DNA from 2 places in the Janibacter cremeus genome. Region 2 is predicted to be linked to the other one. Evidence: predicted binding sites of a transcription regulator. Region 2 holds the regulator's gene; the other holds the start of a gene.
What was found. Region 2 encodes Rex, which represses fermentation and respiration genes when NADH is low (regulators of the CRP and FNR family bind a similar motif). Its sites were predicted from a motif close to CTTGTGAANNNNTTCACAAG; they were not measured.

Region 1 (6,192 bases), 1.3 Mb from region 2:
GGGTGCAGAAGGTCACGCCCTGGGTCCAGGTGCGGAACTCCATGTTCTTCTCGATGCCCGTGTGCAGGTAGCCGATGCCGGCGCGGGCCTCGGTGACGGTCTCGCCGTCGAGCTCGAGGATGAGGCGCAGGACGCCGTGCGTCGAGGGGTGCTGCGGACCCATGTTGAGGATGATCCGCTCCTCGGGGTTCATCCCGAGCTCGCCCATCTCACGGTCCCAGTCGCCGCCCTGGACGTTGACGACGTGGCCCTCGGCGAGGTCGTCGGCGCCGGGTGTCGAGTGGACCCCGGTGTTCGTGTCGGTGGATGCCATCAGTTGTACGACCTCCGCTCGTCGGGCGGCGGGACGGTGCCGCCCTTGTACTCCACCGGGATGCCACCCAGCGGGTAGTCCTTGCGCTGGGGGTGGCCCGCCCAGTCGTCGGGCATGAGGATGCGGGTCAGCGCGGGGTGCCCGTCGAAGATCACGCCGAACATGTCCCAGGTCTCGCGCTCGTGCCAGTCGGCACCCGGGTAGACCTCGACGATGCTCGGGATGTGCGGATCGGCGTCCGGAGCGGTCACCTCGACGCGCAGCCGTCGGCCGCCGTGGGTGATCGAGAGCATGTGGTAGACCACGTGCAGCTCGCGACCCGAGTCCTGCAGGAAGTGGACCCCGGAGACGGAGACACACATCTCGAACCGCAGGTCGGGCTGGTCGCGCAGGGCGCGCATCACGGGCACGAGGTCCTCGCGGGCGACGTGGAGGGTCAGCTCGTCGGCGTGGACGACGACCTTGCGCACGAGGTCGGAACCGGTGGCCTCGGCGAGGGTGTCGACAGCGGCGTCGTACCAGCGGCCGTAGGGCCGCGTGGCCGCTCCCGGGAAGGCGATCGGGGCCTGCAGGCCCCCGTAGCCGGAGGTGTCCTGGCCCTGGCGCGCGCCGAACATGCCGACCCGCTGGCCCCGGACGACCGGCGTGTGGTCCGGGTCGACGTCGCCCACCTCGGGCGTACCGCCGACGTTGGTGTACTCGACCGGGCGCTGGTCGCCGGTGAGGCCCTCGGTCGAGGGGTAGTCCTCGTGCGCATTGCCGCCGAGTCCCTTGCCCTCCGGCCGGACGCCCTTGGGCTGCGGGGCCTCGACGTCCTTGCCCGGCTCATCCGGGGAGGCGTTCTCCTCGCTCATGCCAGCAGGTTCCTTCCGAGGAGGGACTCGTGGTCGTGGGTCGGGGCCTGCAGCTCGGTCGGGACCGCGCCGAGGGCAGCCTTCTCGGCGGCACGGGCCGCTGCCTCACGGTTGACGCCCAGCGGAGTGCTCTGGATCTGCTCGTGGAGGGTGAGGATCGAGTTGAGCAGCATCTCCGGCCGCGGCGGACACCCGGGCAGGTAGATGTCGACCGGGATGATGTGGTCGACGCCCTGGACGATCGCGTAGTTGTTGAACATGCCACCGGAGCTGGCGCAGACGCCCATCGAGATGACCCACTTGGGGTTGGCCATCTGGTCGTAGACCTGGCGCACGACCGGGGCCATCTTGTTGCTCACCCGACCGGCGACGATCATCAGGTCCGCCTGCCGGGGGGTCGCCGCGAAGCGCTCCATGCCGAAGCGGGCCAGGTCGTAGTGCGGGGTGCCCACGGCCATCATCTCGATGGCGCAGCACGCCAGGCCGAAGGTGGCGGGCCACATCGACGACTTGCGCATGTAGCCGGCGAGCTTCTCCACCGTCGTGAGTGCGATGCCCGAAGGCAGCTTCTCCTCAAGTCCCATTTTTCGTCTCCGTCCTCGTCAGTCCCACTCGAACCCGCCGCGACGCCAGACGTAGGCGTCGGCGATGAAGAACGCGTTGAACAGGAAGAGCACCACGGCACCGAGGGTGAAGGCCCCGAGCTCGTCGAAGGCGACGGCGAAGGGGTAGAGGAACAGGGCCTCGATGTCGAAGATGATGAACAGCATTGCGGTCAGGTAGTACTTGACCGGGAACTTGCCACCCTCAGCGGCCTGCGGAGTGGGCTGGATGCCGCACTCGTAGGCCTGTGCCTTGGCGGCGTTGTAGCGAGCAGGTCCGACGACCAGGCTCGTGCCGACCGAGACGAGCGCGAAGCCGAGGCCGAGCGCGAAGAGGATCAGCAGCGGGATGTAGGGGTTCATCGCTGCACGGCCTCGCTTTCTCTCATGTGATGCACGCCACTGACGATCCTAGGGCAGGTGTTTGCCCTGCCTGCAGTGCCCTCAGGCATTGGGGGCCATCCTGGTCAGGAGGCGCACGAGCCGGTCGTCGACCCCGCCGCCCTTCTCCTCGGGCAGGTTGGCCATGAGCTTGAGCATGAACTTCATCAGCGTCTCCCGGGGCAACCCGTACTTCGTCGCCAGGCGCATGATCTCGGGCTTGCCGATGATCTTGGCGAACTGCGCACCGAGCCGGAAGTAGCCGCCGTGCATGTCCTTCATCCGGGTGACGTAGGACTGCAGGACCCGCTCGCGGTCGGCCGCGGTCGGGCGGGCGAGGGCCTGGAGGATGGTCTCCGCGGCCGCGTGGCCGGCCTCGAGCGCGTAGTCGATGCCCTCGCCGTTGAAGGGGTTGACCATGCCGCCGGAGTCGCCGACGAGCATCAGGCCACGGTCGTAGAGCGGCTGGCGGTTGAAGGCCATCGGCAGCGCGGCAGCGGTGATCTCCCCGCTCATCGTGTCGGCGTTGATGCCCCACTCGGGCGGCATCGTCTCGACCCAACGGCGCATGACGTCCTTGTAGTCGGTGCGGCCGAAGGCCTCCGAGGTGTTGAGCACGCCCAGACCGACGTTGCTGCGACCGTCGCCGAGGCCGAACAGCCAGCCGTACCCCGGCATGAGGATCTTCTCCCCCTTCGGCGTCGTCGACCACAGCTCGAGGTGGCTCTCGAGGTACTCGTCGTCGTGGCGGGGGGTCTCGTAGTAGGCGCGCACGGCGACGGCCATCGGCCGATCCTCGCGCTTCTCGCGGCCCATCTTCACGGACAGCCGTGAGGAGACGCCGTCCGCGGCGACGACGACCGGGGCGTAGTACGTCTCGCGCTCGCCGGTGGCGCGGCCGCGCTGGTCGACGACCTTGGCGGTGACGCCGATGATGCGGTCCTGCTCGTCGAGGATCGGCTCGGCGACGTTGCGGCCCTCGAGGAGGGTGGCGCCGCTGGCGGCGGCGTGGCGGGCGAGCACCTCGTCGAGGTCGGCTCGGGCACGCACCATGCCGTGCCCCGGGAAGGAGGCGACGTCCGGCCAGTCGAGCTGGAGGGTCATGCCGCCGCCGATGATCCGCAGGCCCTTGTTGTGGGCCCACCCGTCGGTCTCCGACATGGGCAGTCCGAGGTTGATCAGCTGGCGGACGGCGCGGGGGGTCAGGCCGTCGCCGCAGATCTTGTCCCGGGGGAAGACGGACTTCTCCAGCAGGACGACGTCCTTGCCGGCCTTCGCCAACCATGCCGCCGTCGCGGAGCCACCGGGGCCGGCCCCGACGACGATGACGTCGGCGGTGCGGCCATCACCGGCCGCAGGCAGTGCACTGGTCACGAATGGGTTCCTCGAGGGCTTGTGAAGGATTTCACGATCGCGGGAAGCCTACCTCTCCATGTCGAGGCGAACGACACAGGTAGACCTAACCTCCGGGCCCGTTACCTCTTGGTCGCGCGGTGGAGGGCGACGATGCCGCCGGTCAGGTTGCGCCACTGCACGTCGGCCCATCCGGCCGCGGAGATCGTCGTGGCGAGCTCGCGCTGGGCGGGCCAGGCCTGGATCGACTCGGCGAGGTAGACGTAGGAGTCGGGGTTGGAGCTGAGCGTGCGGGCCACCGGCGGGAAGGCGGCCATGAGGTACTCGGAGTAGACCGTGCGCAAGGCCTTGTTGACCGGCTGGCTGAACTCGCAGATGAGCAGCCGGCCACCCGGCTTGGTCACGCGCAGGAACTCCGCGAGCGCCGCGCCGCGGTCGACGACGTTGCGGAAGCCGAAGGACATGGTGACCGTGTCGAAGGACTCGTCCGCGAATGGCAGCCGCGTCGCATCCGCGGCGGAGAAGTCCAGGTCGGGGTACTGGCGCTGGCCCTGGTGGAGCATCCCGAGCGAGAAGTCGGCCGAGACGACGTCCGCGCCCGCCTTGCGCAGCGGCACCGACGAGGTCCCCGTGCCCGCGGCGATGTCGAGGATGCGCTGGCCGGGCCGCGGCTCCAGCGACTGCAGGACGGCCCGCCGCCACAGGCGGGTCTGGCCCAGGGACATCACGTCGTTCATCAGGTCGTACTTCGCTGCGGTCTCGTCGAACATCGCGGCGACGGCCTTGGGGTCCTTCTGGAGGGTGGCGCGGCTCATGTGCACATCCTCGCACCCGCGGTCGTAGGCTGTTGCGGCCATGACATCTCCATCACCCGACGACGTCCCGGGGCCGCTCGGCCACTCCCGACCCGCCCTGGTCGTACGCACCATCTCCGTCCCCGCGGCTCAGGTCGGCGACCTGCTGAGGCTGCTGCCGGAGCCGGCGGACGCGGGCGACATCGTCTCGTGGGTGCGCAAGGGAGAAGGCCTGGTCGGGTGGGGCACGGTCGCGACCTTCCGCTCGCGCGGGTCGGACCGCTTCGTCCGGGCGCAGGAGTGGTGGCGCACGGTGACCGCCGAGGCCATCGTGCGCGACGACGTGGACGAGCCCGGCACCGGGCCCATCGCCTTCGGGTCGATGGCCTACTCGTCGCACTCCGGCACCGAGTCCGTGCTCGTCGTCCCCGAGGTCGTCGTCGGCCGCCGCGGTGACCGGGCCTGGGTGACGACGACCACGACCGCCGCCGCGGTCCCGACGGCCGACGAGCCGCTCGAGCCCCAGCCCGCCCCCGTGGACCCCGGGGCGGTCGCCTTCACCGACAGCGACCTGACCAAGGAGCGGTGGGCCGCCGCCGTCGAGGAGGCGGTCTCCCGGATCAACGCCGGCGACCTGGACAAGGTCGTCCTCGCGCGCTCCGTGCAGGCGACCGCGGACGAGCGCATCGACCCCCGCTGGCTGCTCACGCGCCTGGCCGAGGACTACGACACCACCTGGGTCTTCGCCGTGGACGGGCTGGTGGGCGCCACCCCCGAGATGCTTGTCCGCCTCGAGCGCGGCCTCGTGACCTCCCGCGTGCTCGCCGGCACGATCCGCCGCACCGGTGACGACAGCCACGACCTGGCACTCGCCGGCTCCCTGGCCCGCAGCAGCAAGGACCTCGAGGAGCACGAGTACGCCGTGCGCTCGGTCGCGGACGCGCTGACCGACCACACCTCCTCGATCAACGTGCCGGAGTCCCCCTTCGTCCTGCACCTGAACAACGTGATGCACCTGGCGACGGACGTCGCGGGGGTCGTCGACGACAGCTCCACCTCGCTGGCCCTGGCCGCCTCGCTGCACCCGAGCGCGGCGGTGTGCGGGACCCCGACGGCGGACGCCGACCGCGTCATCGCGGAGCTGGAGCACATGGACCGCGGCCGGTACGCCGGGCCGGTCGGCTGGATGGACGCCTCCGGTGACGGCGAGTGGGGCATCGCGCTGCGGTGCGGCTCCTACGACGCGCCCAACTCCCTTCGCCTCTACGCCGGCTGCGGCATCGTCGCCGGCTCCCGCGCCGAGGACGAGGTCGCGGAGTCGGTGGCCAAGCTGCTGCCGATGCGCACCGCCCTGGGCGGCTGACGCCCGAGGGCCCGGGTCAGCCCAGGGCCGCGACGACGGCCGCCCGGGTCCGCTCCCCTGCGGCGCGGCGGGAGCCGGCGGCGATCGGGACCCGGACCACGCGGACACCCGTGGCGGGGGTCTCGACCAGGCGGGCGAGGTCCTCGGGGGTCCGGGCGGTCGTGGCGGGCACGCCGTGAGCGGCGCAGAGGGCCTCGATGTCCGCGCCGGTCGGCGTGGTGAAGAGCCGGCGCATCGGCCCGGCGTGCTCGTCCGCCCCGTACTCGAGGGTGTCGAAGATGCTGCCCCCGTCGTCGTCGACGACGACGATCGTCAGGTCCGGCACCGGCTCGTCGGGACCGATGAGCAGTCCGTTGGCGTCGTGGAGGAAGGTCAGGTCCCCGAGCAGCGCGTAGGTCGGGTCGGTGCGGGCCAGCGCCAGCCCGACCGCCGTCGAGACGCAGCCGTCGATACCGGCCAGCCCACGGCTGGTCACGGGGCGCACGTCGGCCCGCGGCCGTGCCACCCCGAGGTGCAGGTCCCGGGCGACGCT
Region 2 (6,192 bases):
GGCATGGAGGAGATCGGCACCGGCGCGTCGACGCCCTCACGGACGAAGACGGGCAGGACCAGGTCGGCCGGGTGCAGCCGCGTCTCCGCGACGAGACGACGAAGGGGGGCGCTGCCCCGCAGTCGCCGCGGCCGCACGACGGGTCCGTTCGGACCGCGGGACGCGGGGGTCACCCCTTCGCCTTCGTGCGGCGCGTCGCCGCCTTCTTGCGGCGGGCACTCGGGCGCTGGGGCTCCTCACCCGCTTCGATGGCCGCGGTGACCAGCTTGCGACCGTGCTCGGCCAGGGCCTCGACGAGGCTCGCGCCGGTGGCCTCGGGGGCCATGACGTCGACCCGCAGGCCGGCCTCCTCCGCGGTCTTGACGGTGGCCGGGCCGATGCAGGCGATGACCGTGGACGGGTGCGGCTTGCCGGCGATGCCGACGAGGTTGCGCACCGTGGAGGAGGAGGTGAAGACGACGGCGTCGAAGGCACCCTGCTTGATCGCGTCCCGCGTCGGCGCGGGCGGCGGGGTGGCACGCACCGTGCGGTACGCGGTGACGTCGTCGACCTGCCAGCCCATCTCCTGCAGGCCGGCCACGAGGGTGTCGGTCGCGATGTCGGCACGGGGCAGGAAGACGCGGTCGATCGGGTCGAGGACCTCGTCGTAGGGCGGCCACTCCTCGAGCAGGCCGCGGGCGGACATCTCCCCGGTCGGCACGAGGTCGGGCTCGATCCCCCACTCACGCAGGGCGTCGGCCGTGACGCCGCCGACCGCGGCGATCTTCAGCCCCGAGAACGCGCGCGCGTCCAGGCCGAACTCCTCGAACTTCTCCCGGATCGCCTTCACGGCGTTGACCGAGGTGAATCCGATCCACTGGTAGCGGCCCGTGACGAGGCCGCGCACCGCGCGCTCGACGGCCTGGGGGGTGCGGGGCGGCTCGACGCTGATCGTCGGCACGACCTCACTCGTCGCCCCGTGGCCGAGCAGCTGCTTGGTCATCGGGCCGGCCTGGTCCTTCGTCCTCGGGATGAGGACGTTCCAGCCGTAGAGCGGCTTGGTCTCGAACCAGGACAGCGTGCTGCGCATGGCCACGGTCGGACCGACGATCGCCAGCGTCGGCACCTCGAGCCCGACGACGGCATCGGCGGCCTCGGCGAGGGTCGTCCCGTGGGTGACCTGCGAGGTGGTGGTCCCACCCTGGGTCAGTGCGACGGGCGTGTCGCCGTCACGGCCGTTGGCCAGCAGGTCGGCGAAGGCCGGGACGAGGTGCTCGGGCAGACCGAGCAGCACGAGCGTGACGTCGTCGCGCACGGAGGCCGAGAGGTCCGGGCGCTTGGACCCGGAGACGCTCACGACGTGCAGGGCACCGGTCGAGCGGTTCGTCAGCGGCACGCCGGCGTAGGAGGGCACGGCGCTCACGGCGGAGACGCCGGGCACGACGTCGAAGTCGATGTCCGCCTTGGCGAGGGCGGCGGCCTCCTCGGCGAGGCCGTTGAAGGTCGCCGGGTCGCCGTCCATGAGTCTCACGACGAGGCCGCCCTTGTGCGCCTTGGCGGTCTTGACGACGAGCTTGGCGCGCGAGGCGTGGGTCAGTTGCTGGCCGTGCTCACCGTGGCTGGCGTCGACGATCTCGACGTCCTCCCCGGTCATCGAGGCGACGATCTCCTCGTTGGTCAGCTGGTCGGTGATGACGGCATCGGCGCGCGCGAGCAGCTCGACGGAGGCGACGGTCATCAGTGATGCGTCACCCGGTCCGGCGCCGACGAAGGCGACTCGGGCCGGTCGGCGTGCTGCGGTGGTGGCGTTTGCGGTCGAGCGCTGGGGGGTCACTGGGCATGCTCCGAAGCGGTCGTGGGGTGGGTGGCTGACAGGTCGGCGAGCGCGGGCGCGCCGTCGGCGACAAGGGTCCGGGCGAGACGGCGACCGAGGTCCTCCGCCTCCCCGATGGGGCCGGTGATGGACCGGCGCAGCTCCCCGGAGCCGTCCGTCGCAGCGACGACGGCTCGCAGGGAGATGATCGGGCCGTCGATGTCCTCGACGACCTCGGCGAGTGCGCCGACGGGTGCGGCGCAGCCGGCCCCGAGCTCGGCCAGGACACCGCGCTCGGCGGTGGTGGCTGCCCGGGCGTCGGCGTCGTCGATCGGGCGAAGGGCGGCGCGCGCCTGCTCGTCCTCCTCACGGCACTCGACGGCCAGGGCTCCCTGACCGGGGGCGCAGATCATCTGGATCGGCTCGAGCACCTCGGTGACACGGTCCTGCAGACCCGATCGCGTCAGGCCGGCGTGGGCCAAGATGACCGCGTCGAGCTGGTCCTCGCCGGAGCCGACCATGTCGAGCCGGGTACCGAGGTTGCCGCGGATGTCGCGGAACTCGAATCCCCGGCCGAGGCAGGCCAGCTGGGCGCGGCGGCGGGGGGAGCCGGTCCCGATGACCGCTCCCTCGCCGAGCTCGCCGAGGGTCAGTCCGTCGCGGGCGCACAGGGCGTCGCGGGGGTCGACCCGGGTCGGGATGGCCGCGACGACCAGACCGGGCTCGGGCCTGGTCGGCAGGTCCTTGAGCGAGTGCACGGCGATGTCGATCTCGCCGGCGAGGAGGGCCTCGCGCAGGGCGCTGGCGAAGACGCCGTGGCCGCCCATGCTGGCCAGCGAGGCGCGACTGGTGTCGCCCTCGGTGACGATCTCGACGATCTCGACGTCGTGGCCCTCGGCCCGCAGTGCGTCGGCGACGTGCCCGGACTGGGTCATGGCGAGCTTCGAGCGACGGGTCCCGAGACGGAGCGTGGTCACAGGGCACCTCCTTCCGCATGCAGGTCGAACAGCTGGCGCAGGGCGTCCTCGTACTCACCGAGACGCCCGTCGACGGCGAGCTCCTTGGCCCGCACGGTCGGCTGGTGCAGCAGCTTGTCCACGATGCGGTGCACGGCCCGGCCGACCTCCTCGCGCTCGGCGGCCGACATGTCCGGGACGCGCTGGTCCATCCGGGCCAGCTCGGACTCGACGACCTGCTGCGCCGCCTCGCGCAGGGCGCGCACGGTGGGCGCGGCGATGCTCGCGGCCCTGGCCCCGAGATGACGGGTCACCGCATCGCCAACGATGGAGCGGGCCTGCGCGACCTCCGGCATCGCCCCATCGGCACCGAGCATCTCGCCGAGCTCACCGAGACCGAGGAGCGTGACCTCGCTCAGGTCCGCGACCTCGCGGGCGATGTCGTGGGGCAGGGCCAGGTCGACGAAGGCCTGCCGGCGGCCGGAGCGCGCGATCTGCGCGTCGGCGACGTCGGCGAGGGAGATCGCCACCCCGGTCGAGCCGGTGCAGGAGATGACGACGTCGGCGTCCGCGAGGGCGTCACCGAGCTCGTCGGTGGGCCGGGCGCTGCCCCCGAGCCGCTCCGCCAGGGCGACGCCGCGCTCGTGCGTGCGGTTGACGACGGTGAGGCGGGCGACCCCGCGGCGCACCGCGGTCGTCGCCGCCAGCGCACTCATGGACCCGGCGCCGATGACGAGGACGTGGGCGTCGGCCAGCCGGCCGACGTGCTGCTCCGCGGAGTCCAGCCCCGCGGTCACCAACGAGCGGGAGACCTCGTCGAGACCGGTCTCCGAGTGCACCTGCTTGCCGGTGCGCAGTGCCTGCTGGACGAGGGAGTTCAGGTGGGTGCCCACGTGCCCGTCGGCCTGGGCCCGGGCGAGGGCATCGCGCAGCTGGCCGAGGATCTGGGACTCCCCGACCGCCATCGAGTCCAGCCCCGCGGCGACGTTGAAGACGTGCGCGACGGCGGCATCGCCGTAGTGCAGGTCGAGGTGCTCCTTGAGGTCCTCGTGGGTGATCGAGGTGCTCGACGTCAGGGCGTCGGTGAGGTCGGCGACCGCGCCGTGGAAGGCCGAGACCTCGGCGTAGACCTCGGTGCGGTTGCACGTGGCGATGACGAGGAGCTCGGAGATGTCCGGGCTGGCCTGTGCCGTGGCGACGATGGCCTGGCGGCTGGACTCGTCCAGGGCGGCCCGCTCGAGGACGGAGATGGGCGTGCGGCGGTGGTTGAAGCCGAAGCTGAGCAGACTCATCGACCAGCTCCCTCCAACAGCTCGTCGGAATCGATGCCGACGCGTTGTTGCTCGTGGAAGGCCAGGATCTGCAGCTCGGTGGAGAGATCGACCTTGCGCATGTGCACCCCTTCGGGGACCCGGATCGCGGTGGCGGCGAAGTTGAGGATGGAGCTGGCCCCGGCCGCCACGAGCAGGTCGGCGACCTGCTGGGCGGACGCGGCGGGGGTGGCGATGACGCCGATGCACGCCTCCCCCGGTGTCACGAGCGCCTCGAGCGCGGCCATGGGCTGGATGACGAGGTCGTCGACCTTGTGGCCGACCACGGCGGGGTCCCGGTCGAGCAACGCCACGACCTGGAAACCCTTGGTCGCGAAGCCGCCGTAGGAGGCCAGGGCGCGACCGAGGTTGCCCATGCCCACGATGACCACGGGCCAGTCGTGGGTCAGGCCCAGCGCCCGGGAGATCTGGTAGCTCAGGTGGGCCACGTCGTAGCCCACGCCGCGCACCCCGTAGGAGCCCAGGTGGCTGAGGTCCTTGCGCAGCTTGGCCGAGCTGACACCCGCGCTGTGGGCGAGCTCCTCCGAGGAGACGGAGAGCACGTCGACGGCGGCGAGCTGACCCAGTGCGCGCAGATAGCCCGGGAGCCGCGCCACCGTCGCATCGGGGATGTCCCGCTTGGCGGCCTGGTCGACGGACACGTTGGGCACGGCTCCTCTCCACGGTCTCCGGCGGGCGGCGCCGAAGAACCGAACATCTCGAGATTACGCTCTTGTGAACAAATGCACAAAGTCACGGCCCACCCGCCGGACCGCGTCGGAGCGCGCCGGGCGAGGGTGACTCAGCGCCCGAGAGCAGCGCGCAACCGCCCTTCGTCCACGCGCCAGTAGTCGTGCTGGCGCCCGTCGACGAAGGTCACCGGGATCTCCTCGGCGTACCGGGCGAAGGCCGGGTCGGAGTCGAGAGTGACCTCCTCGAAGGAGTCGCCGGTCTCCGCGACGACCCGCTCGATGACCGAGCGGGCCTCCTCGCACAGATGGCAGCCGGGCTTGCCGATCATCACCACGCGAGACGTTGGGAGTGGCACGGATCCTCCTAGAAGAAGACGGAGCGGCGGGTGACCAGGACGGAGTAGAGCGTCTGCTGGATCGTCTCGCGCACCTGGTCGGTCAGCTCGAAGACGAGCATCGGGTCGTCGGCCGCGGCCGGCCCCAGCGAGGCGGTGTCGACGGGCTCGCCGAACTCGATGATCCACTTGCTCGGGAGGGGGACCAGCCCCAGCGGACCGAGCAGGGGGAAGAACGGGGTGATCGGCGCGTACGGCGCCCCGAGGAGGCGCGCCACCGTCTTCATGTTGCCGATCATCGGGTAGACCTCCTCGGCACCGACGACCGAGCACGGGATGATCGGCACCTCCGAGCGGATCGCCGCGGAGACGAAGCCGCCCCGGCCGAAGCGCTGCAGCTTGTACCGCTCCCGGAAGGGCTTGCCGACGCCCTTGAACCCCTCGGGCCACACGCCCACGAGCTCGCCGCCACGCAGCAGCCGCTCGGCGTCGGCGTTGGAGGCGAGGGTCGCGCCGGTCTTGCGGGCGAAGTCCCCGACGACGGGCAGCTGGAAGACCAGGTCCGCACCGAGCATCCGCAGGGAGCGGGCACGCGGGTGGGCGTCATGGATCGCGAGCTGGGTGATCACCGAGTCGAGCGCGACCGTGCCCGAGTGGTTGGAGACGAGCAGCGCACCGCCCTCGTCCGGGATGTTCTCGATCCCGCGCACCTCCACGCGGAACCACTTGTCCTTCAGCAACCGCAGGACCGGGAAGACCGTGTGGGTCGTGAAGTCCTCGTCGTAGCCGAAGTCGTCGACGTCGTAGTCACCGCGCACCCGGCGCTGCAGGAACTCGATCGTGTCGGCGAAGCGCCGCTCCCACTCCTGCCCCGCTGCCGCACCCGCGGCCTGCCCGATGGTCCGGGAGGTCAGCTGACCCGCCGACAGCAGCACGGAGAGCAGCTCGGCCAGCCCCGGCACGATGGCCTGGCCGGCGTCCGGCGTCCCGCCGGTGCCGCGGTCGCGCGCGCCGGCGGACGGCGTCGGTGCCGCGGACACGGGCCGTGCGGCGGTCGAGGTGGAGCGACGGGCCGGGGGCTTGCGCCGGCCCGTGGAGCCGGACGTC

Region 1: the regulator Rex is predicted to act here: its motif matches at 3,543-3,562, upstream of O9K63_RS14945 (geranylgeranyl reductase family protein).

The regions. Positions count from the first base shown of each region.
Region 1 is NZ_CP115184.1:3,121,748-3,127,939, reverse strand. It holds gene O9K63_RS14965 (NADH-quinone oxidoreductase subunit D) at 1-313, opposite strand, end outside; gene O9K63_RS14960 (NADH-quinone oxidoreductase subunit C) at 313-1,167, opposite strand; gene O9K63_RS14955 (NuoB/complex I 20 kDa subunit family protein) at 1,164-1,751, opposite strand; gene O9K63_RS14950 (NADH-quinone oxidoreductase subunit A) at 1,770-2,132, opposite strand; gene O9K63_RS14945 (geranylgeranyl reductase family protein) at 2,214-3,524, opposite strand; gene O9K63_RS14940 (demethylmenaquinone methyltransferase) at 3,626-4,318, opposite strand; gene O9K63_RS14935 (isochorismate synthase) at 4,359-5,660, shown strand; gene menD (2-succinyl-5-enolpyruvyl-6-hydroxy-3-cyclohexene-1-carboxylic-acid synthase) at 5,677-6,192, opposite strand, start outside.
Region 2 is NZ_CP115184.1:1,866,997-1,873,188, forward strand. It holds gene hemB (porphobilinogen synthase) at 1-137, opposite strand, end outside; gene O9K63_RS08715 (uroporphyrinogen-III synthase) at 170-1,813, opposite strand; gene hemC (hydroxymethylbilane synthase) at 1,810-2,769, opposite strand; gene O9K63_RS08725 (glutamyl-tRNA reductase) at 2,766-4,040, opposite strand; gene O9K63_RS08730 (redox-sensing transcriptional repressor Rex) at 4,037-4,720, opposite strand; gene O9K63_RS08735 (glutaredoxin family protein) at 4,861-5,106, opposite strand; gene O9K63_RS08740 (lysophospholipid acyltransferase family protein) at 5,115-6,192, opposite strand, start outside.